3 regions of the Mitsuokella sp. AF21-1AC genome follow, and region 2 is predicted to be linked to each of the others. Evidence: a T-box and tRNA genes for the amino acid it is inferred to sense, from the RefSeq annotation. Region 2 holds a T-box; the other regions hold tRNA genes.
What was found. A T-box is a leader RNA that pairs with one kind of tRNA and senses whether it is charged. The one in region 2 lies ahead of leuS (leucine--tRNA ligase), so its partner is inferred to be a tRNA-Leu.
Positions count from the first base shown of each region.

Region 1: it encodes a tRNA-Leu, which carries the amino acid that the T-box ahead of leuS (leucine--tRNA ligase) is inferred to sense. The anticodon was not compared.
Region 3: it encodes a tRNA-Leu, which carries the amino acid that the T-box ahead of leuS (leucine--tRNA ligase) is inferred to sense. The anticodon was not compared.

Region 1 covers NZ_QRVW01000001.1:108,250-118,140, reverse strand. The annotation lists gene DWX75_RS00575 (PfkB family carbohydrate kinase) at 1-1,180, shown strand, start outside; gene rbsK (ribokinase) at 1,173-2,087, shown strand; gene DWX75_RS00565 (Gfo/Idh/MocA family protein) at 2,143-3,120, opposite strand; gene DWX75_RS00560 (transaldolase family protein) at 3,180-3,857, opposite strand; gene DWX75_RS00555 (alanine--tRNA ligase-related protein) at 3,898-5,100, opposite strand; gene DWX75_RS00550 (TrkA family potassium uptake protein) at 5,187-5,834, opposite strand; gene DWX75_RS00545 (TrkH family potassium uptake protein) at 5,857-7,188, opposite strand; tRNA gene DWX75_RS00540 (tRNA-Leu) at 7,267-7,351, opposite strand; gene DWX75_RS00535 (D-alanyl-D-alanine carboxypeptidase family protein) at 7,417-8,586, opposite strand; gene radA (DNA repair protein RadA) at 8,692-9,891, opposite strand, start outside.
Region 2 covers NZ_QRVW01000007.1:2,855-12,745, forward strand. The annotation lists gene leuS (leucine--tRNA ligase) at 1-1,631, opposite strand, end outside; T-box leader at 1,680-1,887, opposite strand; gene DWX75_RS03745 (YitT family protein) at 1,931-2,878, opposite strand; gene DWX75_RS03750 (Nif3-like dinuclear metal center hexameric protein) at 2,913-3,722, opposite strand; gene DWX75_RS03755 (class I SAM-dependent methyltransferase) at 3,716-4,402, opposite strand; tRNA gene DWX75_RS03760 (tRNA-Asn) at 4,486-4,561, opposite strand; gene rpoD (RNA polymerase sigma factor RpoD) at 4,797-5,924, opposite strand; gene dnaG (DNA primase) at 5,972-7,750, opposite strand; gene DWX75_RS03775 (deoxyguanosinetriphosphate triphosphohydrolase) at 7,906-8,913, opposite strand; gene DWX75_RS03780 (LptA/OstA family protein) at 9,135-9,656, shown strand; gene glyS (glycine--tRNA ligase subunit beta) at 9,771-9,891, opposite strand, start outside.
Region 3 covers NZ_QRVW01000002.1:87,370-97,260, forward strand. The annotation lists gene DWX75_RS01245 (hypothetical protein) at 1-2,120, opposite strand, end outside; gene DWX75_RS01250 (DUF6063 family protein) at 2,104-2,865, opposite strand; gene DWX75_RS01255 (replicative DNA helicase) at 2,862-4,358, opposite strand; gene DWX75_RS01260 (DUF2399 domain-containing protein) at 4,336-5,379, opposite strand; tRNA gene DWX75_RS01265 (tRNA-Leu) at 5,637-5,723, shown strand; gene DWX75_RS01270 (hypothetical protein) at 5,936-6,853, opposite strand; tRNA gene DWX75_RS01275 (tRNA-Cys) at 6,946-7,019, opposite strand; tRNA gene DWX75_RS01280 (tRNA-Gly) at 7,029-7,103, opposite strand; tRNA gene DWX75_RS01285 (tRNA-Cys) at 7,116-7,189, opposite strand; tRNA gene DWX75_RS01290 (tRNA-Gly) at 7,196-7,270, opposite strand; tRNA gene DWX75_RS01295 (tRNA-Asp) at 7,276-7,352, opposite strand; gene pepD (beta-Ala-His dipeptidase) at 7,570-9,021, opposite strand; gene DWX75_RS01305 (cell division protein SepF) at 9,162-9,725, opposite strand.

The DNA of each region.
Region 1 (9,891 bases), on a different contig from region 2:
GCTGCGCGTGCCGCAGGATATCTCGCTGGCCTGTCTCAGCGGCGTGGAAAAAGCTGACAAGGAAGCTGCCAGAATCACCATGGCCTGGATGGACTGGACGGCTTATGCGGCGAAGATAAGCCGCGATCTTCTGGAGCAGCTGGGCGTCCGTGCCGAAGATGTACCCGCAGATGATGAACAAATGATACAGCTCCTGCCATGCGGCAGTACCGCCGCACCGCCTCAAAAGGGCCTTGGCAGGAAGCTCATCGTTGTCGGCAGCATCAACATGGACCGCAATATCTTCCTTCCGCATCTTCCTGCCGCCGGAGAAAACCTGATGGCGTCAAAAGTCGTGCAGGCTCCTGGCGGCAAGGGGGCCAATCAGGCAGTCGGAGCCGCAAGACTCGGTGCGGAAACCTGTCTCATCGGCATGATGGGAAAGGATGCCGCCTCCCAAACGATTTTCAATGAGCTGCAGAAAAATCATGTCGGCTGTACGGGTGTTTCCTTCGATGCCGCACTCGATACCGGCACGGCCTATATCAACGTCACGGCCAAAGGCGATAGCAGCATTGTCATCTACCCAGGTGCCAACAGCCTGCTGACCCGGGAACACATCGCGGCACAGGAAACGCTTTTTGACGGTGCGCATTATTGCCTGCTGTCCACGGAAATCCCCATGTCAGCTATCGAAGAAACCCTGCAGATCTGCCAGCGAAAAAGCGTCCCGGTTCTCGTCAAGCCGGCGAATATCCGCAGTCTTCCCGCCGCGCTGCTGCCCGTCATTACGTATCTCATCCCCAGCCGCCGGGAAATCGAGACACTAATACCGGGACCGTCCTCGCTGGAGGAAAAAGCACTGTACTTCCTGCAGGCCGGTGTGAAACATGTCATCATCACACTGGGAGCCGATGGCTGCCTGTTCTGCCACCAGGGGGGACATCAATACTTCCCTGCCATGGACATCCAGCCAGTCGACACGACAGGCGGTGCCGATGCCTTCATCAGCGCACTGGCCGTCTGTCTCAGCGAGGGCATGTCCATAGAAACGGCCATCGGCTTCGGTACCTACAGTGCCGGTCTCTGCATCGCGGGTCCCGGCGTTCAGCCCTCACTGCCCCAGCGGAATCTGCTGGAATCATACCGCGAAGAGATTCAGATTCGCTTTATGGAAAAAGGAGGAATCCATCATGAATAATGTACTGGTCATCGGCAGTCTCAACATGGATTTTGACGTCTATACCAGCCGCCGTCCGGCGGCTGGCGAAACCGTCATGGGACAAAGCATGAAAATGGTCCCTGGCGGCAAAGGTGCCAATCAGGCCTACGCACTGGCCCGAATGAAGGTAAAGACGTCCATGATCGGCGCTGTCGGCGATGATCCGTTCGGCAGGATGCTCGTGCAAAACCTCAAAACAGCCGGCGTGAACACGAGCGGCATCCGCCTGTCTGACCGGGAAACCGGCAAAGCCTTCATCGAGATTGACGGGCAGGGACAGAATTACATCACGGTGATTGCCGGTGCCAATCACGATCTCGATGAATCCCTGCTGCTCGACCACATCGATCTCTTTGAGCAGGCCGATGCCGTCGTCATGCAGCTGGAGATTCCCTTCCCCATTGTCCAGCAGGCCGCAAAGCTCTGCCGTCAGAAGGGAAAGCTCTTCATCCTGGACCCTGCGCCAGCCATGCGGGACATACCGGCCGATTTCTTTCCGCTCGTCGATATCGCCAAGCCCAATGAAACCGAACTGTCTGTTCTGACTGGCATGCCCACGGGCAGCCGGGAGGAAATCATACGGGCGGCACAGAAGCTCCATGCGCTGGGCGTCCGGAATGTCATGGTGACCCTTGGGGGGCAAGGCACGCTTCTCCTTCAGGAGAGCGGCATGCGGGAATTCCCGGCTTATCCGGTAAAAGCGGTCGATACGACGGCCGCCGGAGACTGTTTCCTCGCTTCGTTCATCAGTCAGTTTGATGGCAGGGATTTCGCACCGGCCATCGATTTTGGCGCCAAAGCAGCCTCCATTGCCGTAACGCGTCCCGGTGCGCAATCCTCCATCCCCGATTATGAAGAAGTCCGTCAAAAATTTTCTCATTCCTGATAAAAAGTCCTCGCGGATTGCCGTCTGCGAGGACTTTTTTGTCTCTATATCGTGTTTATTTTTCTTCGGGATACTTCATGCCCCAGTCCTGACGAATCTTCGTCATGATATCCATGACATCGACCGTATAATCAAGGTGCATGGTATTCTCAGCCCCGCTTACGGCCTGCTCCATATCTCGCACTTCATAAGTCAGGGCATCGGCCGTATCACGCGCTGTCACTTCTTCCTTACGGCCGTCCTCCGTCCAGGTGATGACGGCCTTGTCGCCGCGCGGATACTCGTAAAGCTCGATATAGGCCTTGTCAAAGGAGATTGTGCCGCGCTTTGGCTGCTTGGCGTGCAGGGACAGGATAACCGTCGCCATCTCCTCCTGCTCATTCTTCAAGAGGATGCTCGCCTGTTCATCGACGCCCGTCGGCGCATACTTGACCTGGGAGAGGATCTCATGCGGACACGAGCTCATGAACCAGCGCACGAACGACAGTGCGTAGACGCCGATATCCAGCATAGCGCCGCCCGCCAGACTGCGGTTGAAGAAACGGTTCTTCATGTTGTATTCCTTGTAGCTGCCGAAATTCATCTGCAGCAGGCGCAGGGGGCCGAACTCGCCCTTTTCCATGCGTTCCTTGAGCACGCGATAGATGGGCATATGGTAGATGGTCTGCGCTTCCGCCAGCACCACATGGTGTTCTCTCGCCAGCTGCACGGCCTCCGCGAGCTCCGCCGCATTGAGCGTGATGGATTTTTCGCACAGCACATGCTTGCCGGCGGCCAGAGCCTGGCGCAGGTATTTGATATGCGTGTTGTGCGGCGTCGAGATGTAGACGATATCGACATCGTCGTCGGCAAAGATTTCCTCCGGCGTGCGATAGACTTTTGGGATGCCGTATTCTGCCGCAAAGGCCAGGCCCTTCTCATACGTCCGGTTTCCCACGCTGTAGAGATTGCCGCCAAGCTTCTGCATGGCCTCGGCCAGCTGATGCCCGATGACGCCGCAGCCAAGCGTGGCCCAGCGATACTGTACTGCCATGATGATTCCCCCTGTCCCGTCCTGTACGGACACAACGTATTTTTGCATATCTGGCAAAATCAGATATTGCTCATATCCCTGCCCTGGCCGCAGAGCGTCTCAAAATCCGTGCGGAAGGTCTTGACTGCCATCGTGACGGCATCGAGCTGCACGAGGCTTTTGAGCACGGAGGGCGCGAGCGTAGCCGCGCCGATGCCGCAGGTGCAGAGTGCGAGCACCTGCTGGGCATTCTTGAAACTGGCCGCCAGGATCTCGGCATGGCAGTCGTTCTGCGTGAGGATGGTCTGGATATTCCGGGCGGTCACGATGCCATCGGAGCCCAGATTATCGATGCGGTTGACATACGGCGCCACATAGGAAGCACCGGCCTTCGCCGCGAGAAAGGCCTGCATCGCCGTGTAGACGGCCGTGCCCGTGATGCGCACGCCGTCCTTGTGGAGCTTCTTCATCGCGCGCAGCCCCTCGGACGTCACTGGAATCTTGACGTACGTCGAGGAACCGAGTTCATCGCCGATGCGGTCGGCTTCCTTAATCATGCCGGCGGCATCTTCGGACACGACCTGCACGTGCAGCTCTGCTTCCGAACCGATGAAATCCCGGATCTCGCCGAGTACCTCATACGGCGGCCTGCCCGTGCGCGCGAGGATACTCGGATTCGTCGTCACACCATCGAGCGGGAATATCCCGTATGCCTCTTTGATTTCTGCCATATCGGCACAATCCAGCAACAACTTCATGAAAATCTTCCTCTTTTCCGACAGTATTCCAAAACAGTTCTTACCAGGCGGCGGCAAGGTCCGCTGCCATCTGCTGCCAGCCCTCAACACAGGCGGCGCTGCCCTGGCAGGCATCCGGCCGTCCGCCGCCGCGTCCCTTGAAGCGGTCGTTGACTTCCTTGAGCTTCTGCTGGCAGTTCACATCATCTGACGCGGCAGACAGGATGTAATTGATGCGCGCGCCGTTCCGGTAGAAGACGGCCACCACGGCATGCTCCCGTTCGAGTGCTTTCTTGGCAAGGGCCTTGGCCTGTGACGGCGTCAGATCCTCGCGGATAAAGACGAGCTTGCGATGGCCCGCCTGATCAAATACCGGCTTGGCGTCCATCTCGCGCAGCTCGTAGTCGAGCAGCCGGTCCGTAAGGGCTGTGACCTGCGCGCCGAGTGCCTTCTTTTCTTCCTCGAGGCGCTCGACCCCCGCAGCGATCTCTTCTTCCTTGACCGAGAGACGATTGGAAACGTCCTGTGCCGCCCGCATCCAGACATCCATCTTCTGCAGGGCCTCGCGGCCACAGAGGAAACTGATGCGCGAACCGCCCTTATGGCGCTCCACCTTGAGGACCTTGACGAGCCCCACCATGCCGGTCGTCGGCGGATGCGTGCCGCAGCAGGTGCAGGAATCGTTGCCCTCGACGGAAACGATGCGCAGGAGCCCCTTGAGCTTGTCGTTGAATTTGCGCAGCGGCCGCTTGGCCGCATGTTCTGCGGGCACGAGCTCCACATGGATGGGCCGGTCTTCCTCGATGGCCTGATTCGTCATGGCTTCAGCTGCCATGGCCTCCTCATAATCCACCTCGCGGCTGATATCGATGGAAACCATGTCAGGGTGCATGTGGAAGCCCACATTATCCGCCCCGTAGAGCTTCCAGAACGCATAGGACAGCATGTGTTCCCCGCAGTGCTGCTGCATGTGATCAAAGCGTTCCTGCCAGTTGAGCTGACAGGTCACGAGCATGCCTGCAGCAAGCGGCTGCTTCGTCTTATGATAAATGACGCCGTCCCGTTCCGAAGCATGCAGGACCTCGATGGCATCTCTGCCGTTCCTGAGCACGCCGCGGTCGCTGAGCTGTCCGCCGCCCTCCGGGAAAAAGACCGTCTGATCCAGGACAATCCGGTAGCCGTCTTTGGCTGGCTCACAAGCCTGCACCGTTGCCTCACAGGACTGCAGCATGACATTCTCTTCAAATAATTTTTTGGTCTTCAAACTGCAACACTCCTTTTCTACAGGTATTCAACAGGCGGGCCGATTTTCCTGCCGGCAGCACCGGATACAGCGTCTTTGCGCGATGCTCAGAATTTCACGAAACGCTCCATGTCCTCCTGCTTGCCGAGGACCAGGATGGAATCCTCCGCCCGCAGCATCGTCTGAGGCGTGATCTCCACCGTCAGGCTGCCCCCAACCTTGATGCCGAGCACATTGACATGGTAATTGCGGCGGATATCGAGCTCCCCGATGGTGTGTCCCGCCCAAACGGCCGGCATCGAGATCTCGTAGACCGCATAGCCGGGACTAAGCTCGAAGTAATCGAGCAAGTGGTTGGAGCCGTAGCGGATGGCCGTCCAGAGAGCCAGCTGCTTCTCCGGATAGACGACCTCATCGGCACCGTTGCGGCGCAGGAAGCGCTCATGGATGCTGCTTGACGCACGGGCTACGATATAGCGCGCACCGAGCTCTCGCAGCTGCAGTGTCGTCTCCAGAGAACTCTGGAAATCGTCGCCGATTGCTACGATGCACGTATCGAAATTGCTGACGCCGAGCGACTCAAGAAAATGCCTGTCGGTCGTGTCGGCAATCAGGGCATTGTTCGTATAAGCCAGCACCTGATTGACGAGGTCCTCGTTTTTGTCGATGGCCAAAATCTCGTGATGCATGGCATGCAGCTTGCGGGCCACGTGGCGGCCATAGCGGCCAAGCCCGATCAGTAATATGGATTTCATTTTTTACACCTCACTGCCATCGTCAGCCGATGGTAATCTTGCCCTCTGGCAGGCGGCGCCGCGCCGCGCTCTTCCTGCTGTGCAGGGCGTAAATCATGGTCAGGGCGCCGACGCGTCCGAAATACATCAGGAACATCAAGAGCCCCTGAGACAGCGGCGACAATTTCTCCGTCAGGCCGATGGAAAGGCCGACCGTGCCGATGGCCGATGACGTTTCCAGCATGCAGTCAATCATGGTTGCATGGTCAAAGACACTGATGAAGATGCTGATGCCCATGAACAGGAACAAGTACATCATGAAGATGGCCAGCGCATGCTGCAGCGCCTCCATCGGCATGCGCCTCGACAGGCATTCGACATCGCGCTTCATCGTCAGGGCCGAAATCATGGCCATGAAGAGCGTGAAGGCCGTCGTGACCTTGATGCCGCCTGCGGTCGACCCTGGGGCGCCGCCCGTCAGCATCAGGAGCACCATCAGGCAGCGCCCGGCCTCGCTCAGATCCTCGATGTTCATCGTATTGAAGCCGGCCGTGCGCGGCGTGACGGATTGAAACAGTGCCTGCCAGAACCGCGTGAAGGCATCCGTGCCCGCCAGCTCCTGCGTGAAGAAGAAAAGGGCCGGCAGGAAAATGAGCACAGCCGTCATGATCATGATGATGCGCGTCTGGAACGTCCAGTGACTGACGTGATGGCGGTGCGTGATGAGATCAGCCCAGGTCAGAAAGCCCAGGCCACCGGCCACGATGAGCCCCATGATCGTCAGATTGACCAGAGGATCAGCGGCATAGGCCATCAGGGAACCGCCGCCGCGGCTCCCCAGAAGATCAAAGCCCGCGTTGCAGAAGGCCGAGATGGCGTGAAAGAACGCCATCCAGATACCGTGCTGCCAGCCATAATCGCGGATAAAGACCGGCGCGAGCAGGCAGGCTCCGAGAAACTCCACCCCAATCGTAAATTTGAGGATGAAGCGCAGGAGGCGGACGATGCCGCCGAGCTGCTGCGCGGAGAGCGCCTCCTGCATCGTATGGCGCTGCATGAGGCCCACGCGCTGCCCCGAGGCCATCGTGACGGCCACGGCCATGGTCACGACGCCAAGGCCGCCAATCTGTATGAGGATGAGGATGACGAGCTGGCCGAAGAACGACCAGTAGGAAGCCGTATCCTCCACGGTCAGTCCCGTCACGCACGAAGCCGAAACGGCAGTGAAGGAGGCCGACAGGAAGCTAGTACCGCGCCCGTCGCTCGTCGCCAGCGGCGTCATGAGCAGCATGGTGCCCATGGCAATGAGCAGCAGGAAGCTCAGCACGATGAGCTGGAAGGACGAGAGCCGGCGCAGGCCGTGCAAGATATTCATGGTAATGGAAATCCTTTCATAATAAAACGGGGCTGCCCCCACCGAGTTTCCTCCGTGTGACAACCCCGAACTTTGCTCTGGTGCGGATGAAGGGGCTTGAACCCATACGCCTTGCGGCACTGGATCCTAAATCCAGCGCGTCTGCCAATTCCGCCACATCCGCATAGGGACATTATAATATAATCGTCTTGCCACTGTCAACCGCATGCCAGGCGCAGGAAACAGGCATCAAAGCCACGTCAGCACGCCCTCGAAGACGCCCACGAGCCAGGAACCGAGCGAGAATCCCGGCTCCACCGGATTGGCGATGAGGTCGACGCTGCCGACCGGCTGCCCGTCGTATGACAGGATGAGTTTGCCGACGGCTTCGCCGGGCTCGATGGGCGCGGCAATGACCTTCGGCAGGTCATACGAAATCGTATAATGCTCGGCAGATTCTCCCGGCAGCAGCGGATAATAGATATCCCCCGCCGGAACCACCTTGGTCCGCGAATGAACGCCGCCCTTGACCCAGACGTGACGCTTGCATGCGGAGGCCGTCGGCCCGGCAGCCATAGTCGTCTCAGCAAAGCCGTAATCCAGGATGCGCCGCATATCCTTGAAGCGGTCCTCTTCGCTCGCCGCATGCATGACCACGGCGATGAGCCTGACATCGCCGCGTTCCGCCGAAGCGGCCAGGCAGCCGCCGGCCGCCTTCGTCCAGCCCGTCTTGATGCCCGTGATGCCCTCATAGCGGCCCAGGAGCTCATTCGTGTTCTCCACGAGCAGCTGCTTGCCTGCAGGCTCTTCCCAGCGGATCGTGCGCTGCTGCTGGCGCACGATATCGCGGAACACGGGATTCCGCATGGCATACTGTGCCAGCCGTGCCATATCGTGAGGCGTCGAATAGTGGTCTTCATCCGTCAACCCGTTCGGATTCGCGAAATGCGTGCCGGTCATGCCGAGCTCCGCCGCTTTTTCATTCATGCGCGCGACAAAGTCGGGGACGCTGCCGTCCGCTGCTTCCGCAATGGCCACCGCCGCCCCGTTGTCCGATGCCATCATCATGCCGCGCAGGATTTCCTCAAAGCGCATCGTATCGCCCGCTGCGATTTGCAGCGGCGTATCCTCGGTCTGCGCCGCGAGCGGCGAAATCTTCACGAGGCTGTCGGGCGTCAGGCTGTTCATGCCCAGAATGCAGGTCATCATCTTCGTCATGCTGGCCGGATAATGGCGCTCCTCACCATGCTTCGACCAGAGCACGCGGCCCGTCTGCGCATCGATGAGGATGGCCGCATCCGCCGTAACCTCAGGCTCTTCCGCCTGCGCCAGCGAGGCCGGCAGCAACAGGAACAACAGGAAAAAGACGAGCAGGCCGGCCCGCCTGACGCAGCCCGCCCTATCACATAATCGAGGCATATCATACCCTCCCAGAAGTCGTTTTTTTCTTCACAAGAAAAACCTTCCCCAGCCGAGGAAGGTTTTCTGCGGATGATTCTATTATAACACGTCACGGCGTCCTGTCTATGCCTTCGGCATGGCCAGGCGCAGCGCATCGCCGATGGTTTCCGCCCCATAGAGCGAAATCCCTTCAATCGTATCCTTAAGCTGGCGGTAATTCTTCATAGGCAGGACGACGTGCTGGAAGCCCAGGCGTTTGGCTTCATGGATGCGCAGGTCCGCCTGGCTGACAGCCCGGACTTCGCCGGAGAGCCCGACCTCGCCGAAGACGATGGTCTTGGGCCGCAGCAGCCGGTTGGCAAAGCTCGAAGCCATGGCCACGCAGAGGCCGAGATCAGCCGCCGGCTCATCGATGCGGATGCCGCCGGCCACCTTGACGTAAACATCGCAGGCGCCGATTGAAAGATGGACGCGCTTCTCGAGCACGGCCAGCAGAAGCTGGATCCTCTTGACGTCGACGGAATCAGCCGTGCGGCGCGGCGGCACATACGGCGTGGGCGCCACGAGGGCCTGAAGCTCCACGAGCAGCGGCCGCGTGCCCTCGACGGTCGGCACGATGACCGTGCCGGAGTCCTGCTCGCGGTCCGACAAAAAGAGTTTCGAAGCATCGGGTACATCGACGAGCCCCACATCGCGCATCTCGAACAGACCGAGCTCGTTCGTGCTGCCAAAGCGGTTCTTGACCGCGCGCAGCACACGATACTCCGCATTGCGCTCCCCCTCGAAGTAGAGCACCGTATCGACGATATGCTCGAGGACGCGCGGTCCCGCGAGCGTGCCATCCTTCGTGACATGGCCGATGATAAACGCCGCGATGCCATTCGTCTTGGCAATGCGCAATAAATCGACGGAGCATTCGCGCACCTGGGAGACGGAGCCCGGCGCACTCTGCACATCGGGCTTGAATATGGTCTGGATGGAATCGATGACCAGAAGCTTCGGCTTTTCGGCAAGGATGTGCTGCTCAATCGTCTCGAGATTCGTCTCGCTGACGACGAGCAGGGAATCCGCCAGCGCGTGCAGACGGTCGGCCCGCATGCGCACCTGCCGCGTGCTCTCCTCACCGGTCACGTAAAGCACCTTGCGGCCGCCCCGCGCCACCTCGGCACAGACGCGCAGCGTCAGACTCGATTTGCCGACGCCGGGATCGCCGACGATGAGCACCATGGAGCCCGGAATGACGCCGCCGCCGAGCACGCGGTCAAGTTCGCCCGAGCCCGTCGCAAAGCGCGGCAGATCCTCAATGCGAACCTCGGCAATCGG
Region 2 (9,891 bases):
TGCAGGATGGCGTGCTCGATGCCGCCGATGTACTGGTCGACAGGTGCCCAGTAGTTGACCTTGTCCTTGGCGAACGGCTCCTTGTCGTTGTGCGGATCTGTATAGCGCAGATAGTACCACGAAGAGCAGATGAACGTATCCATCGTATCCGTCTCACGCGTCGCATCGGCGCCGCACTTCGGGCACTTGCAGTGGACGAAGCTCTCACTCGACGCGAGCGGCGAGAGCGAGCCCTGCTCAAACGAAACGTCCTCCGGCAGCATGACCGGCAGGTCTTTTTCCGGCATGAGGACTTCGCCGCAGTGCGGGCAGTTGATGACCGGGATTGGTGCGCCCCAGTAACGCTGGCGCGAGATGAGCCAATCACGCAGGCGGAAGTTGACGCGGCGCTTGCCGAAGCCTTCCTTCTCGGCCTTGTCCATGATGCCCTTCATAGCAGCCTTGATATCGAGCCCCGTGAATTCCGCGGAATTGACGAGCACGCCGTCCTTGTCCGTGTAGGCTTCCGTCATCTCCTCGAGCTTGAGCTCGTGGTCACGCGGCTGCAGCGTGATGATTTTCGGGATGTCGTACTTCGTCGCGAACATCCAGTCACGCGAATCCTCGGACGGCACGCCGATGACGGCGCCCGTGCCGTAGTCGGCGAGGACGTAGTTCGTGACCCAGATCTGCACCTTCTTGCCATTGAACGGGTTGATGCAGTAAGCGCCCGTAAAGATGCCTTCCTTCTCGGACTCGCTCGACGTGCGCTCAATCTCACTCTGATTGCGCGTGCGCTTGACAAAAGCCTGGATCTCCTCGGCCTTCGGATTGTTCTCGCAGATCTTGTCGACGAGCGGATGCTCGGCAGCGAGCGCGAGGAACGTGATGCCGTAGACCGTATCGGGACGCGTCGTGTAGGCGGCAATCGAGGTGCCGAGCTCTGGTGCCTCAAGGTTGAACTCGAGGCCTTCGCTGCGGCCGATCCAGTTGTCCTGCATCGTCTTGACGCGCTCCGGCCAGCCCTTGAGCTTGTCGAGGTCCTTTAAGAGCACATCGGCATAATCCGTGATCTTGAGGAACCACTGCGAGAGATCCTTCTTGTGAACCTCATGGTCGCAGCGCCAGCATTTGCCGTCGATGACCTGCTCATTGGCAAGCACCGTACCGCAGGTGTCGCACCAGTTGACCGATGCCTTTTTCTTGTAGGCGAGGCCGCGCTTGTAGAAGAGCTCAAACAGCCACTGCGTCCACTTGTAGTACGACGGATCGCACGTCTTGACCTCGCGGTCCCAGTCATAGGAAAGACCAAGCTTCTTCTGCTGCTTCTCCATGTTCTCGATGTTGCTGTACGTCCAGTCGGCCGGCTTGACGCCGTGCTTGATGGCGGCATTCTCAGCAGGCATGCCGAAGGAGTCGAAGCCCATCGGGTGCAGGACGTTGAAGCCCTCCATCGTCTTGTAGCGCGCCATGACATCGCCGATGGCGTAGTTGCGCACATGGCCCATGTGCAGATTGCCCGACGGATACGGGAACATCTCAAGTGCGTAATACTTCGGGCGGTTGGGGTCGGCTTCCGTCTTGTAGACCTCTTCCGCTTCCCATTTCTGCTGCCATTTCGACTCGATGTCCTGCGGCGAATATCTTTCCATGCTGATTTCCTCCTAAAAACAAAAAGTCCCCGGCCGTCTTTTCAGACAGCCAGGGACGATGATTCGCGGTACCACCCTGCTTGATGCCGAAGCATCCTCTCGGTGCCGTAACGTGGCAGGCGTCAGCCGTTTCCTTCCAAAAGGGTTTCCCAGCTGCTCCTCCGCAGCGAGTTCAGCGTTTCGTGTCACCGGCTCACACCTGCCGCCGGTTCTCTTTGGGCGTTCCGCGCCTACTGCTCTGCATCCAAGGATTTTACGTGTTTACATATGATTTATTATAGCGGGGAACGCGCCTGCCGTCAACTGTTTCCCGCATCCCGGCCGCTCCCCGTCTGAAAGGCCAGCTGCTTTTCGTGCGTCTGCCTCCATTTGCGCCGTGCATCCTCGTAGCTCTCGCATTCGAGCGTGAAGCCCTTGCCCGATACCTCGGAGGTATCCGAGACAATCATGAAGGCCTGCGGGTCATGATGATCGACAATCGTCTTGACGCGGCTGACCTGCGTGAGGCTCACGACGACGAAGAGGATGTTCTTCGGTTCCTCGGCGAAGCCGCCGCGGCCGTCGATGAACGTTGCGCCGCGATGCACATTCTCCATGATGTCCGCACAGATGGTCTTGGCCTGCGGCGAGACGATGACGATGGATTTCTCGCGATTGAGGCCGGCGGCCACGCGGTTCGTGAGCTCAGCCGTCACATAAATCGACACAAGGCTGAACAGGGCCACTTCGATGCCAAACAGGACCATGGACCCGATGATGATAAGGAAGTTCAACAGGAAGACGACCGTACCGACATCAATCGAATAATATTTTTTCGTGATGGCGGCGATGACGTCGAGTCCGCCGGTATTGGCGTTCGAGCGGAAGACCATGCCAAAGCCCGCGCCGGCGAGCACGCCGCCGAAAATCGAATTGAGCATCGGGTCTGCACATACGTTCCAATCCACCATGAAGTGCGTCGCATCGAGGATGATGGAGAGCACGACCGTGCCAAAGATCGTATCAGCGGCATAGAGCTTGCCGAATACATGATAGGCCAGATAAAGGATTGGCAGATTGTAGACGATATTCTGCATGCCGACGGGCAGTCCCGCCAAATAGTAAACAATGAGTGCAATACCACTTAGACCGCCCGTCATCAGATGGGCCGGTATCAAAAACAAGTTGAAGCCCAGGCAGACAAGCGTGCAGCCGATCGTGATCTGAGCATAACGTGCCGTGTGTTTCCGCAAAGCATTCTTGACCATACAATATTCCCCTGCTTTCTCCGACGCATAATCGTCAGGCTAATTCAAAGAAATCACGGGAAGACTGGTCCTCAAGGACCCGGACCTCGCCCGGTACCTGCTGAAGTTCCTGGCGCAGACGCGCCGCCAGTGCACTGACCACGGGGAATTCCGTGCCGAAATGGCCGGCATCGATGAGGTGCATGCCGAGTTCCGCTGCCTGCTGGGCGTCGTGATACTTGACATCGCCCGTCACGTAAACGTCGGCTCCCATCATGGCCGCCTTGCCGATGAATTCTGCACCGGCACCGCTGCAGAGCGCGACCCTACGCACGGGGCGGGCGCCGGCATCCACGAAACGCACGTGCTGTGTCGGCAGTGCCTCGCGCACCTTTGCCGCAAAGTCGCGGATGGTCATGGGCGCTGGCAGGAAGCCGATGCGCCCGAGGCTCTCGGCCGCGCCGTCTTCATGCTGCTCCGTGATGATGAAGCTCGAAAGCTTTGAAAGGCCGATGGCATTTGCCAGCACATCGTTGACGCCGCCCTGTGCGATGTCGAGATTCGTATGCGCCGCCACGACGGCGATATCATGCTTCAGCAGGACGGACAGACGATGGCCAAGCGGCAGATCCGTGCGCAGCTTCTTGAGCGGATGAAAGATGAGCGGATGATGGGCAACGATGAGTTTCGCGCCCTGCTCGATGGCCTGATGAACGACTTCATCACTGACATCGAGCGCCACGAGGATCCTGCCGACCTCCTGTGCCGGGCTGCCGACCAAAAGACCGGGATTGTCCCATTCCTCCGCCAGATGCCTGGGTGCGATGCGCTCGATGGCATCGAGTATGACTTGACATTTTACCACGATAAACGCGCCTCCAACTCTTTGATGCGATCTTTTACTTTCTGATACTTCTTGGAGGACAGGGCCCGCTTGCTCTTTTCCATGCCGATGGCCACGCGCCGCTGCTGGAACAGCAGCGATTCGATGTGATGGCGCAGAAGCGGCGGCTTCTTTTCCCAGAGCACGGGTCCGATCTCCAGCAGGATCTCCTCCGGCATCTTGCGCTTGCCGCGTTCGGCCTTGATGATCTCATAGATGCGGCCATCCGCGATGGCCAACGACTCGTCGACGATATGCCAGTGGCTGTGATAGAGCCAGCGGCGCAGTTCGGCTGCTGCGCTCTGAGGCTGCAGAATCAGTGTCGTAAGCTTCGCGACGACATCCTGTGATGCGTTCAGGATGTCCGTCATGAGCACGCCGCCCATGCCGGCGATGCAGACCGTATCCACCTCACCCGGCTTCACGGTGGCGAGTCCGTCGCCGAGGCGCACGGAGATCTTGTCCATGAGCCCGGCTTCCCGGACCGTGCGGTTCGCAGCCTCGAAGGGGCCGGCATTCTTGTCGCTGGCCACGACAAAATCCGCTTTTCCCGCCTGGACGAGCGCGATGGACAGGTACCCGTGATCGGTGCCGATATCCGCCACGCGGCTGCCCTCCGGAACAAAGTCGGCCAACGCTTGCAGTCGATCATCAAGATGCATGAGGAAGTCCCCCTTTTCAGACTATGACACTATCATAACATAACAAAAAGGGTGTAACAACTGTTACACCCTTACAATGCTTATGGCTCCTCGAGCAGGATTCGAACCTGCGACAGCCTGATTAACAGTCAGGTGCTCTACCGGCTGAGCTATCGAGGAATATCAACAACAGATATTATTATAGGGTGTGTACAGGGATATGTCAATACCTGCCGACAAAAAAATTGTCCTGTTCCATCTGGCAAATATACGTCATGGCCAGAACATCCAGCGCCGGTCTCCCGCTTTCCTGTGTCAGAAACGCAAAAAATTTTTTTTAGTTGATACAAAAAATAACCTGTTCCATGCCAAACATGAAACAGGTTATTTTTATGCACGAATCTCAAATCCTGACTCAGTCCAGGAAATCCTTGAGCTTGCGGCTGCGGCTCGGATGGCGCAGCTTGCGCAGGGCCTTGGCCTCAATCTGGCGGATGCGCTCGCGCGTGACACCGAAATTCTGGCCGACCTCTTCGAGCGTGCGGGCACGGCCATCGTCGAGTCCGAAGCGCAGACGCAGAACCTTTTCCTCACGCGGCGTCAGCGTATCGAGGACGTCCTCGAGCTGTTCCTTGAGCAGCATGAATGAAGCCGCATCGGCAGGTGCCGTTGCATCCTGGTCTTCGATGAAATCGCCGAGATGCGAATCCTCTTCCTCGCCGATTGGCGTCTCGAGCGACACCGGTTCCTGCGCGATCTTCATGATCTCGCGCACGCGCTCGACGCTGATCTCCATTTCCTTGGCGATTTCCTCCGGGGTCGGTTCACGTCCGAGCTGCTGCAGGAGCTGGCGCGACACGCGGATGAGCTTGTTGATCGTCTCGACCATGTGTACCGGGATGCGGATGGTACGGGCCTGGTCCGCGATGGCGCGCGTGATGGCCTGACGGATCCACCAGGTCGCATACGTACTGAATTTATAGCCCTTGTTGTAATCGAATTTCTCCACGGCCTTGATGAGGCCCAGGTTGCCTTCCTGAATGAGATCCAGGAAGAGCATGCCGCGGCCGACATAGCGTTTGGCGATGCTGACGACCAGGCGCAGGTTAGCTTCCGCCAGGCGCTTCTGGGCTTCTTCATCACCAGCCTCCATGCGTTTGGCCAGTGCAACCTCTTCTTCTGCTGTCAACAGGGGGACGCGGCCGATTTCCTTGAGGTACATGCGCACAGGATCATCGATGCTGACACCTTCCGGTACGCTGAGGTCGATTTCCACATCTTCGTCAGCTTTGTCCACATCCATATCCACATCGTCATCATGGGAATCGCTGTTGGAATCATCCACGATCTCGATGCCACGCTTGCTGAACATATCGTACATGGCGTCAATCTCATCCGGCGACAGATCCTGCGTCTGCAGGGCATCCACCAACTCTCCATATGTCAGCGTGCCACCATTCTTCTTTCCCTTCGATAACAGGCTCTCTATGATCTCAGAGCTGCGGCTCTTGCCAGCAGCCTTTGCGGTCTTCTTTTCAGCCATTCGACTGCCCCCTTTCCAGACGTCCCATCCATAAATTCGTCAACAGTTCACCATTCATCCATTTCATGTTTGATCTTATTTACCTCATTCAATTCATCCAGATACGCCTTATTGCCAGCCTGCAGGTATTCATTGGCCCTGCGGCTGTGTTCCATATACAATGCGTTGAGCTCCGCTTTCTTGAGTACCTTGAGCGAGTCCTCATAAGCCTGGGTTTCCTCCCGTCCCCCGAGATTCTCGACGAGGGCGCGAGAAAGCTCTGCGGACGCTTCATCGCTCAAGCCGGCCGTCATGGCCTCATCCACGGGACGCCCCTCTGAAAGGCCCTGCTTCAAAAGCAGCAGGATTTCGCGCTGCACGGGGTCTGCCAGCTTCTCGAGCGTGAGGATTGTCTCCACGTGGGCGAGGACGGCAGGATCCTGCCAGGCCATGCGGATGACGATGCGTCCGGCCCGGCGCAGGGCATCGTCCTGCTGCACGACAGCCTGACGCACAGGGGCCTTCGTCTCCTTCGGCAGGACCTCCGGCCGATAGCGGGCCAGTTCGGCCTGCACGACGCCCTCATCGAGCATCAGGGCCTGTGCAAGCTTTTTTTCGTATTCACTGCGCTCAGCCGGCTTGCGGATGCCCGCGAGCACGGGCATCATGGCCTGCAGGGCCTGTACCTTCCCGGCCAGCGTATCGTAACGCATGTGAGAGAGCACGTAGTGCAGGCGGTACTCCACGAGCGGCATGGCCTTTTGCACGAGGACGCGAAAGGCCTCTGCGCCGTGCTTCCGTATGTATTCATCCGGATCCTTGCCATCCGGCACGACGATGACCCGGACCTCCGCTCCTGTATCGCGGACAATCGACAGGGCCCGTATCGTCGCATTCTGGCCGGCCTCATCGCTGTCGTAGCAGAAGCAGATCACCGGCGCATAGCGCAGGAGCAGTTTGCTGTGTTCCGGCGTAAAGGCCGTTCCCAAAGAGGCGACAACGTTTTCGACGCCAGCGTCAAAAACAGAGATTGCATCCATGTAGCCCTCCACGACAATGGCGTATCCTTCGCGCTGGATGGCGCGGTGAGCGCGGTCCAGTCCGAACAGGATGCGCCGCTTGTTGAAGATCACGGTTTCCGGCGTATTCAAGTATTTCGGGGTCGAGTCATCGAGGACCCGGCCGCCGAATCCAACCACTCGCCCGCGTTCATCCGCAATCGGGATGATGACGCGGCCTCGGAATCTGTCATAAAGGCCGTTGCCGTTACGACGCTCAGCCGCGAGGCCGCTTGCCAATAAAAATTCCTGCTTGATTCCACGCTTCAAGAAAGCCGTGGACAACTTATCCCAGGCAAGTGGTGCAAAACCGAGTTGAAATTCCTCAATCGTCTCAGGACGGATGCCACGTTTCTTGAAATATGCCAATCCCGGTTCCCCGAGCCGCGTCATCGTCAGGCAATTGTGGAAGAAATCCCGCGCGAGCTCATTGACCTTGCGCAAATCCTTCCGCTCCCGTTCACGGGCCAATTCCTGCGGACTCTTGTGACGCTCCGGCAGGGGAATCCCCAGCTTTTCCGCCTGGAGCTTGATGGCTTCAAAGTACGATACGTTCTCGATCATCGAAAGGAATTTGAAGGCGTTGCCGCCCGCATGACAGCCAAAGCAGTAGAAGAAGCCCTTGTCGGGTACGACGGAGAACGATGGCGTATTTTCCTGATGGAACGGGCAGCAGCCCCAGTAGCGGTTGCCCTTGCGTTTCATGGGAACATATCCCTGTACGACGCTCAGGATATCCGTCTGGGCATTGACCCGTTCGACGAAATCGTCCATCTCCTCATTGCGCATACGATCCACCTTGCTGTATCCTTCCATTCTATTGGCATGCATCCTGTGCCGATTCTTCTGGCACTTGTAGTATATTCGCTACGATTGTCCAAAAACCTGCCTGACGGCAAGAAAGTTTTCAACCAATCGCGCAAACGGTTCATCCCCGGCCAGCCTCAGGAGCCCGCCTTCAGCACGCGGCCCACCGGCGGCACGAAGATTTCATTGAATCGCTGGACGGCATAACTGTCCGTCAGCCCCGCCACATAATCCGTCACGATCTGGCTGCGGCTCCACCGCTTCTCCCGCTGCCGGAATTCTTCCGGCAGTACCTCGAAATGGTCGAGGAAATACGCGTAGAGCGCCCGCAGCACAAAGCCTGCCTGACGCCGCTCATCGGCCAGCGCCGGCGAGAGATAGATATGCTCGAACATAAAGCTGCGGAAATGATCCATGACGTCCTGCACCCTGCGGGAGGGCCGGACATCCTTCAATTCCCGGGAATTCTCAATCATGTCTCCGACCATGCTCGTGATCATATGCGAAGTATCCGGCCCAAAGCAGTCGTAGACCTCCTGCGGCAAATCACCGTCCTTGAGCAATCCCGCGCGCAGGCTGTCGTCGTAATCGTGGCAGAGATACGCGATGCGGTCAGCCGTGCGCACGATGCGCCCTTCGAGTGTCTTGGGAAGATGCGGCCCCGTGTGATTGACGATTCCGTCCTTGACCTCATACGTCAGGTTGAGTCCACGGCCTCCCTTTTCGAGGAATTCCACGACGCGCAGGCTCTGCTCGTTGTGCGCAAAATGCCCCGTCAGTTCGTTCATGACGGCTTCACCGGCATGACCGAAGGGCGTATGGCCGACATCGTGCCCGAGCGCGATGGCTTCCGTCAGATCCTCATTGAGCCGCAGCCCTCTGGCAATGGTTCTCGATATCTGCGCCACTTCAAGGCTGTGTGTCATGCGCGTGCGATAGTGATCGCCGGCCACGATGTAGACCTGTGTCTTCCGCTTGAGGCGCCGGAATGACTTGGAATGCAGGATGCGGTCGCGGTCACGCTGGAACTTCGTGCGGAACTCACATTCCTCCATCGGCAGCTTGCGCTTCGCCGCCCTGCTTTTCGCCGCCTGCGGTGCCAGCAGCTGGTATTCCAGCTCTTCCGTCCGTTCTCGGATATTCAAGGCACATCCCACCTCCTGCCAATCAGCTTCTTGTCTTAACCATTTTGCGTGTACAGGAACCACAGAGACACGTCTCTTCAAGTTCCCGCTATCTATTATATTACGAGAAAGACTGCCCGATTTCCTGCCCCTATTTCGTATCGCTTGCCCCCTATTTTGCAAAATAATCACGACTGGAGTAAAATAGAAGTGTAAAATTGGACGATTATGAGGTGATTCCCGTGGGAAAAGGAAAAATATGCCTGCTCTTCTGCCTGGTCTTGCTGATTGCCCTGCACACCGGCACGCGCCCGGGGGCCGCGCAGACCCTGCAGGCACCGGGGCGCAGCCAGCCGGAGGCTGTATCAGCCGACCAGGTGAGCTATGATGAACAGACAGGCCGTTACGTCTGCCACGGCAACGTGCGCATCGATCTCGGCAGCCGCATGCTGCTGGCCAATGAAGCACAGCTGACAAGCAATCTGCGCACCATCTGGATGCAGGGCAATGCGCGCCTGGTTGAAAACGAGATCATCTTCAGCGGCGAGGCCATCTATGCCAGCCTTGACGACAGCCGTGCCTTCCTGTTCGGCCAGCGCTGTTCCATGAAGCGGCCGGGACTCTCCATCAGCAGCGATGCTGTGCAGTATCGCTGGGACGACCGCCTGGTCCTGTTTGACGGACACGTGCTCATGGTCGACGGCGATCAGGAAAAGGCCTGCACACATCTGGAATACGATCTTGAGAAGAACAAAGCTTCCTAAAAACAAAACGCACCACCTGAGAATACAGGAAAAAGAAAGGGCCTGGTATCCGGTTTTCATCGGATATCAGGTCCTTTTCCTGTCATTGCCTGGTCCGGTATCGAGCCAGAGGCATCAGGCCGTGACGATCTTGCTGAAATCAGCCACGCGCTTCACGAGTGCATCGATGCTTTTCAGCAGTCCCAGACGGTTGTCGCGGATTTTCTCATCCTTGTCCATGACCATGACGCCATCG
Region 3 (9,891 bases), on a different contig from region 2:
TCCCCGGCCTCCTTTGCAAGAAGGCGCTGGAGCTGCGGCACATCCTCCTCCATGACCACGACGCTGAGTGCCCAGAACGGATATCGCGCATAAATCTCCTGTTGTTTCTCAGCCACGGCTTCCACGTGCAGCTGGAAGAATTCCACGCCGCTCTTGAGGAATACGAACTCGCTGCTCCAGGCTTCGATCTTGTCAAGCAGGACAGGATCCGCCGCGAATGCCTCGAGCCCATCGTAGAGATCCAGCCAGCGATGGGCCTGCCGGCGCTTCTTGTCGAGGTCGTTATGCTGCTTTTCATGCATGACGACGGCATCGCCGAGCTGCTGGGCAAAGTATTCCGCCTGACGGTAGAGATCCGCTGCCTCGCGGGTGGTGTTGGCGCACTGCGGCCATTTCTGCAGATTCGCGAATACATCGCGCGCCGCCGTCGTCACGCGGTCCAGAGCGACCGTCCGCTCCTGCAGGGCCTGCTGCTGTTCATCACGGGCCTTTTCGGCTTCCGCAATCTGTCCGGCGGCCTTCTCTCCCTCTTCTTCGAAAAAGGCAATGTTCTGCGCATAATCATCCCGGTTCTTCCGGACTTCTGCCAGTTCCCGCCGCCAGGCCTGTTCCTGGGCATCCACATCCTGATGGACGGCATCGGTGAAGAGTTCCTGCTCGATGACTTCCTGCTGCGCGACAAGCGCGCCGATGCGCCCTTCGCCGCTGTCGATCTCCTGCCGGAGCTTCTGCTGACGGCGATGGTTCTCCCTCTGCTTTGCCTGACACGCAGCTTCGTGCTGCTTCTGCGTCTCCCGCTGCTGCCGGATTTCCTGGATGCGCGCTTCATGCTTCTGCTCCTGCTGCTGGAACCATCCATGAAGCCAGGCGCCATTCTCCTTGAGCTGGGCGGCAAGCTCCTGCGTCTTCTGGTCGGCTGCCAGGAGAGAAAGTGCCCGCTGACGCTCGGCAAGCAGGCCCTCGGCCTGTGCGAGCTCCTGTTTCCTACGGGCATAGCTGAGATTGGCGGACATGGTCTGATTATCCCGATACGCCTGTGCCGCATCGTCAGACGCGCGTTTTGCTTCTTCATAAGCAGCTCGTGCCTCCTCACAGGCAGCCTCAGCGGCCGCCACGCGGCAGGCCGACAGGATTTCCCGGTTCTTCTGGCGCTGGGCATCGTTTTCCTGCTGGCGCATTACCAGCGTTTCCTGTTCCTGCTGACAGGCAGCCCGCGCGCGGCGTACCTGCTGGTCGTACGCCTTGAGCAGTCCATTCTGATGCAGGAGCTCCTGCTCCGCCTCATACTGTGCCTTCTTCACGGCCGTATAATCCTGCATCTGCGCGAGGATTCCCTGCATCTCCCCGATGCGTTTCTCGAGGCGAATCTGCTGCTTGACATGTTCGCGCTGGCTCTCAAAAAGCGCAGCAAAGCCATTACCTTTCTGCTGACCATGAGCGGCCGCCGCCAGACCTTCCTCCACCGTCGGGATCAGCAGGCGGTCCACGAGCTCTGCCGTCGTGCGGCAATTGTTGAAATACGCCTCGACGCCGCCCTCCGTCTCGTTGATGGCCGCAATCTTATCCCATTCCGACGCGATGAGCTTGAAGTGCTCTTCGATGTAATCCTCATAGGCCTGCAAGGTATCATATTCCGAAAAGAAATGAGCCAGCATATGGCGTTCCGCCGTACTGCGGAAGAATGCGGTCATTTCCTCTTTCGTCGCCGGCCGTTCCCTGCTGCCCTCCTTCTGCACGAATGGCAGCGTATCGAGGCGAACGGAGGATTCCGGCGTGTACTCCATGGCAAATTCCTGGCTGCCGAGCTGGTCCTTGCTGTTGCGGAAAAGCGTCACGGCCGTCAGTGCATAGCGGCGCGGCCGGTCCTCAAGAATCCACTCCACGGCGATATGCGCCGCTGAGTTGCTGAGCTGCAGCGTTTCCTGGATCTTGCGCTGCGCCACGGATTTGCGCGGCAGCACCGCCTGTATGAGCGTCTGTACGAACACCGTCTTGCCCGCGCCATTCTCGAGCAGCAGGATGGCATTGTAGCCGTCAAAGCGAAAGATCGTATCGATGTAGCGTTTGTGTCCATGGTCATAGACCACATTCGTAAAGCGAATCCTACTGATGGATGGCATGGTCATCCGCTCCTTTCTCCCCGTCCTGCACGTCCTTGTGATCCAGTTCATACATGAAATCCAGGATGCCGTTGTTATAGCTCGCTTCCATGAAGTAGTTCGCAAAGATGGCCCTTGCCTTTTCCGTCAGCACGAGCTCGTCGTTGCCGATTTCCCGCACGAGATGCTGCTGCAGCAGGAAGGATCTGGCCATGTTCAAAAAGCTCAGGCGGCTGTTTGTCCGGGCGTCCTGTTTCCTGGCCGTTTCCTTGATGCTGTCGAGGTCATCCCACTTCCGCATGAGCGTCAGCCAATTGAAATTCATCGCGCCCTCAGCAGCCTTGAGCGTCTCCTCGTCATGGCGGTGCAGCGATTCGATGCGGCCGTTCATGGCTTCAAGCCAGGTGCTCATGCTCACGAAGTCCGCCGGCTCCTGCGTCTGATAGCTGTCGTAGAAGCAGCCGAACAGGACAATGATGGAAAGGTACAACAGGTAAATGTCCATATTGACCGCTTTCGATGTCATGTATCGTTTCTTGAACGCCTCATTGCTGATATGGAACGGCGATTCAAGTGAGGCCGGCAGAAGATACAGATAATCGGCATCGCTGATCAGCACACACTGCACCTGCCCGACGAAGCGCTCCACGAAATGGCGGACTTCCTCATTCTCCCAGTAGGCGGAAATCTCCGCCTTGCGCACTTGGCCGCTGGCTGCCAGACGCGCATAGATGTCAAAGGCCAGCATCACATTATCTTCTATCATAGCTTCTCATCTCCATCCACTGTCACGGTGATATCCATATCGCTGATCGTATAGCCATCAAGTTCCACAAAACCCGATCGTTCCTGCACTTCAATTGATAGAAGTTCCGGACAGACCGCCGGGATTCGCGCGTAGACCGAGTCCCTCGCGATGCGCTCAGGATTAAGATGCAAGCAGTGCTGCCGGTGCAGCAGCATCCAAAAGACGTAGAACTGTTTCTCGCTGCACCAGGCGGACCGCTGCTCCTCAAGCATCGCGCAGAACGCCTGCAGCGTCGTCTTCCTGCCGAGACCCAGGAAATCCAGCAAATTGCGCACAATGGCCGCATAATGTTCCTGGACATTCTGAAGTTTCTCACCATGGACCTCCGTATCGTCAATCTCCGGAAATGCTTCCTGTCGGCTCTCCCGCTCCAGCTTCTCGAGGCGCTGCGGCAGGAAGATCGTAAGCGGCGACCAGAGCTCGCAGGCCTGCAGCGGCAGGAAAGGCTCGACGAGACGGCGGGCTGCCGTCAAAGGCAATGGCGAGGCGAACATGCGGCTCGTGATCTCCTGTTCATAATTGAAACTGTCCACGCCTGTGAAATACAGCGCTTCTTCAGCCGCAGCCAGCGCTGATGTACCGAGGTCAATACCGGCCTTCAAGAGCTCGCGATGAAGCGCATGCACATGCGCAAGATGGCGCTCCACGGCCTGGATGTTCGTATAGGCACGCCGCTCGGGGTCAGCCTGTGGATTGCCGCGGATGCGCTCCTTCGTATCGCGCACAAAGGTCTGGAGTTCCGTGAAGGCATCTTCCTCGCTCTTGAGCCGCTGGTTGAAATCAGCCACAATCCTGCGATAATGCTCCAGCGTCTCCTGCGAGACGATGTTGCGATGGATTTCCTGACGGATTCTGTCCATGCGATTGCGCAGCGTTTCGACATCGAGCCGCATCTCCTCGATCTGACGCAGGGCCAGCACAAATTGCCCTTTCTCGAGCTGCTTGCGCAATATGAGCTGGTTGATGGACAGCTGGTACTCGCTGAAATACTCCTTCGTCGCAAAGATCAGCTCGAGTCCCTGTTCATCAAGGACATAATACTGCTCGTTGGCATGGATGTCGGCGCGGTCTGCCTTAAGATAGGAATAACGGGCCCTCACCTCTCTGCCCTGTTCCCAGTCGAAAAAGACCTGTTCATTGCGCCGGCCGGTCTGCGGGCGGAAAACGCCCACGATATCGCGGGCCAGCTGCTCATACGCTTCCTCCCCCTTCTCTACGGGGAAGAGACAGCCCTGCGTCTGCTGCTGCAGAAAAAGCGCAAGGTTCCGGATGCCGGCCTCACGCTTGCCGTCCAGCATTTGCTCAAAGAAAAAGAGCAGTGCCAGAAGGCCCAGCTCCATACCAGAATATGATTGTTCACCTTTCTGCCCGAACTGCCGCCTGCCAAGACGGTACAACGGTTCCATGAGCAGAATGCGTTTCATGCGTTCAGCAAAGTGTTCCGATTCCATTCCGTAATTCCTTTCCACATGTAAGCAAATCCGCTGCCGACAGGGCTTCCTGCGGATAATACCGATGATTCTCTAAGATTTGCCGGAACTTCCGTGTCTCCTCCGGCTGCAGCCAGTGGGAAAAAGCCCGCCAGGCCGCCTCATCAGGTATTTGCTGCTCCTTGCCCTGCGGTGCCTGCTGCTGCAAAAACGCCCGGTAAAACGGTGCGGCGAGCCGTACCTCGACGGCGGGGCAGGTGGACACAGACTGGAAGATTTTAAGCCCTTCCCAGTCAAAGTCGCCAAAGTACCAGGCAATGTGATGAGCCTCTGGACATCCCGCCTGCCGAGGCAGGGCCGCGAGATTGCCCGCGATCTTCCAGCCGGCGCCAAAAACCAGAGACGCAAAGCCAAGCTCTGCGAAATACGGCAGCAGCTTATGATACGGAGCCTTGTTCTCCAGCACCAGATGATGGCAAATATCGCCCTGCAAGGCAGAAGGATGGACCGCCATCATCAGGGGTTCCCACTCCCGTTTGACGCCGATATCCTGCCAGCTGAGATGCAGACGATGCAGCAACACTTCTCCTTCTGTAGTCAACAGGAATTTTTCATCGCGAAAGATATCCCAGGAACGCTGCTGATCAGAAACCGTCAGCGGCTGCTTGGCAGCCGTATGCTGCAGCCATTGGCTCAGCTGGAGGATGTGCGCAAGATCCTGTTGCCAGAACGTGAGCGGATGTCCATAATAAAAGGAAAAGTCGAGCGAGGCAGCCAAGCCGTGCCGTGCAATATCCTGCTGGATGGCATCGGCCGCCGGGCAGAGGCGCCCGCGTGCAAGGCGGCAGCGCCGCGGCAAGCCGCGAAAATCCGATCCGCGCGATGCCACCCGCGTCAGGCTCCCATCGCGCAGCAACGCTGCCATGGCCTGATGAAAGGTCTCATAGTCCATAGCAGCAAAGGCTCGCTGCAAATCGTCCAAATCAACGGTCTTGCGCGTCCATTCCCACAGGAATGCCCGGATTTCCTGTTCGGCATCCATCACAAACCTCCCGCCTTTCTCATCATTTTATTTTTTTTCATTATATCATAGAACACACATCAGCAAAAGCCAGGATTTTCTCTAGCCAGCTCAAAGACGTCTTCGGGCCACCTTTTCTAAGAAAATGGACCTCTTCCACCGCTATCGCGGTCCCCCTTCCCCGTGCACGGGGAAGGCTGATTTATGGGATGGGTTGACAAAAGGAAAGATGAATGCTAAAATGTATTACGTTAATGACGCATGAGTGATGTCATTTTGCCGGAGTGGCGGAATTGGCAGACGCAGCAGACTCAAAATCTGCCGTTGGCAACAACGTGCCGGTTCAAGTCCGGCCTTCGGCACCACTTGCAACACAAGGCTTCGCGGGGTTTCCGCGGAGCTTTTTTTGATGACAAAAACAGAGGTCAGCACCTAACATAGCACCTAACGGGTCATTGAAGAAAATATAAGAAAAGCCAGGCACATCGATTGTCTGGCTTTTTCTACAGATACGAACGCCACAAACAAGATCATTTTGCATATATATGCATAACGAAGCACGAGCCTGCCGCGATGATTACGCCTCGGGCAACAGCTGCTGAATGCGCTGGTTGACGAGATCAATCCATTCGCCGTGGAAGCCGACTTCCATCAGGAGCTCTTCGAGCGTCTCGATGCGCGGCTGTTCGAGGAACATCAGCACGCGGCTCTTCTCGAGCGGGCGGTAGATGTAGTAATCCTCGGGCATCGTGCCGGGCTGCGGGAACGCGACGGTGTACTCATGATACATCTTGTCATTCATGGATTCATAGACGCCCGTCGAGCGCGCCGCATAGGCACGCCAGGTATCCGGCAGCTCTGAGAGCAGCGCGCGGATCTCCTCCTCGAGCGCCGCGATCTTCGTGCGGTAGTCGGCGAGGGTCTGACTGACGGCCTGCGTGTCCTCGAGCATGACGGCACAGATGAAGTCGCGCAGGGCGGCAAAATCCGTCAGCTGGTACTGCAGGAAGTCCTCGGGCTTCTCGACGCCGGCCAGCCAGTCCTTGAGCGACTGCTCCATGGCCGCACGGGCCTTGGCCACGACGAGCTCATCCTCGCTGTGCAGCCGGAGCGAGAGGTTCGCGACACGCTGGCCGGGCTCCTCCGACTTCAGGATTTCCTGCCCGGCGCAGGCACGGCAGTAGCCGATGGCCTCATTCGTGAAGGGCTTGCCCGCATGGATCTCTCCCATGAACGGGAATTCCTTGCCGAGCTTGTCGTAGATGCGGCGTTCCTCGGCAAGCTTGCCTTTCGAATAATACGTCAGCGGACGCTTCTGATAGACGACGCGCGTCACCTTGCCGCAGCCCGGGCAGTGATATTCCTTGTCGACGAGATTCACGGCGATGTCGCGTTCCGGATTCGGCTTGAAGAACGCGTACGGTACCGTCTCGACGAAGCAATAGTTGAACACGTTGAGCAGATTATCGGTGATACGGGAAGGTTCATTGGCCATCAAAGACACTCCTAACTTATTACAGGCAATCGCAGGTGATTACAGGCAAACAAAAAGCCCGGAAGGAAAACCTTCCGGGCTGCATTTCATCTTGGAGGCGACACCCAGAATCGAACTGGGGATAAAGGTTTTGCAGACCTCGGCCTTACCACTTGGCTATGTCGCCAAAATAAAATGGAGCGGAAAACGAGGCTCGAACTCGCGACCCCCACCTTGGCAAGGTGGTGCTCTACCACTGAGCTATTTCCGCATGATATAAAATTGGAGGCGACACCCAGAATCGAACTGGGGATAAAGGTTTTGCAGACCTCGGCCTTACCACTTGGCTATGTCGCCGAAAAATGGAGCGGAAAACGAGGCTCGAACTCGCGACCCCCACCTTGGCAAGGTGGTGCTCTACCACTGAGCTATTTCCGCATGAATGGCGACCCGAATGGGACTTGAACCCATGACCTCCGCCGTGACAGGGCGGCATTCTAACCAACTAAACTACCGGGCCGTTCTTCTTTTGTGTCGCTCTGTCTCAGCGACATGTATTATTATATGGGCAATCTGCGTTCTTGTCAACACTTATTTTAAAAAAAGTTGCGATTCCGTTGAAAAAGGGATGAAACAAAGAGCAGACACGCTACGTTATATAAAAAGGAGCCCGCCGTACAAAGCATTCGCACGCGGGCCTACCCTCTATGTTCTTTTCGTTATGCCCCAAGCGGCCGTCAGTGCAGCGCAGCGATCTTCTCGAGTGTCGCGAGGATCAGATCCACCTGCGGCTTGACCGTGGCGAGGACGAGATGCTCATTGGGGCTGTGGATGTCGCACGTCGTCACGCCGATGGACACCATGTCGAGCTGCGGATTCTTGAGGAAGTGCCAGCCGCATTCGAGGCCGGCGTGGATTGTCTCGACCTTCATGGGCTTGCCGTTCTGCTCCTCAAACGTCTCCGCCACGATCTTCGCGAGGCGGCTGTCCTTGTTTTCCTTCCAGCCCGGCGACTGCGTGCCGATGTGGGCCGTGAAGCCCGTGAGCGCGGCAATCGTCTCGGCATACTGGCGGAACTCGTCGAGTTTCTGGTCGATGGCCGAGCGCGGGAAGAACTGGACCTCCACTTCATCCTCGCTCATATTGACGACACCGAGGTTCGCGCTCGTCTCGACGAGGCCCGGGATGACCGATGACATCGCGTAGACGCCCGTGTGCAGGATCGTCAGCAGGCGCAGCAGACGCTGCGTGTCGCCGGCCTTGATGACCTGCTCGGGCATCTCGGCCGGTGCGAGGCTGATGTCGATGGTCGGGTCGACATTGCCGTACATCTTCGCAAAGCGCGTGCGGATGTCGCGCAGCACCTCCACCATCTTCTCGCGCGGCAGTTCCGTCGCGATGACGGCCCGGGCCGTGTTCGGGATGGCGTTGCGCGCCTTGCCGCCCGTGAAGGAGATGAGCTCGATCTCGCCCTCTTTCTGCAGGGCCGTCAGCGCCATGGCCAGTGTGCGGATGGCATTGCCGCGGCCGTCGCCGATGCGCTCACCCGAATGGCCGCCGAGCAGGCCCTGGATCTCAATCGTCCAGGCATGCTGGCTCTCGGCCGGCACACGGCGCAGCTCGCGCGTGAAATCGAGGTTGACGCTGCCGGCACTGCCGACGGTCAGCTCGTCATAATTCTCGCTGTCGCAGTTAATGAGGAAGGAAGCATCCTTGAGGTGCTCAGCGCCGAGCTTGATGGCGCCCGTCATGCCCTGCTCCTCGTCCACCGTCACGATGAGACGCAGCGGGCCGTGGTTCTTCGCATGCTTCAGCACGTAGATGCCCTCGGCCACACCGATGCCGTCGTCGGCGCCGAGGCTCGTGCCCTCTGCCGACAAATACTTCTCGTCGCGTACGAGCTTGATGGGATCCTTGAGCGGATCGTACGCATAGCCTTCCTCCGCGACGCAGACCATGTCCATATGGCCCTGCAGGATCGTCAGCGGCGCCTGTTCAAAGCCAGGAGCTGCCGGCTTGTCCGCAATGATGCTGTTGACCTCGTCCTGCGTCACCGTGCAGCCGAGTTCCGTCAAATACGACTTCAGGAAGTCGCTGACAGCCTGTTCATGGCCCGACTTGCGCGGGATGGCCGCAAGCTTCGAGAATTCCTGCAATACCCCTTCGAGTACCTCATTTTCCTGTTTCATCACTATCACCTTTCCTCGTGAAATTCCGCCTGTCTCCACCTGCCGCAGATGCGAGCAAAGCGGGAGGCAGGCAAAAGGAAAAGCCTGCCCCACCTTGGGACAGGCTGAGAACCTTCAACAAATGAGCGGACACCGGGACCTCAGTCCGTGAGGGCTGCCGGCATCGCTTCCGCCACATCGACACCTTCCGGTGCGTAGAGGACAATCTGCTCGGAAATGCGCTTTGCGCAGCCGTTGACCACGTAGCAGGCACCATTGACAAAATCGCAGATGCGGCGCTGCTCCTCGGCAGCGACACTCTCGTAGTTGACAACAGCAGCCTTGCCGGCCTTGAGGTCATCGGCAATCGACGTCACGAGGTCGAAATCCTCAGGCACGTAGATCTTGACGCGCAGTTCGGCGACCTTCGTCGTATGGACCGTGAACTGGCGGCGCGTCGTCGCATGAGAGGGCTCGCGGTAGGACGGAGCGGCCGTCGTGCGGCGTTCTTCAGCCGGTGCAAAGAAAATGGAGCTGCCACCCGAAACCTTGTACTCTTCTGCCGTTCTCACGGAAGATGCCTGCGCCGCAGCCTTCTGCTGGCCGGCCTTGCGCTGTTCCTGCTGAGACTTCGTCTCGAGGACCTCTTCTTCTTCGACTTCTTCCTCTTCCCATGGCAGAATCATATCCATGAGGCCCGTGAGTTTGCCTTTCACTTTCTCCATACCGCTCATACTCATCTCGTCCTTCCAAGCTGAAATCCAATCATCTCGACGTCTTGCTGATACCGACATACGGTGTAAATTTACATTTAACTATCGACATGATACCACATTTCGTCAAAAAATGCAAAAATCCTGCTGGAATTCACATCCAGCAGGATTTTTTACA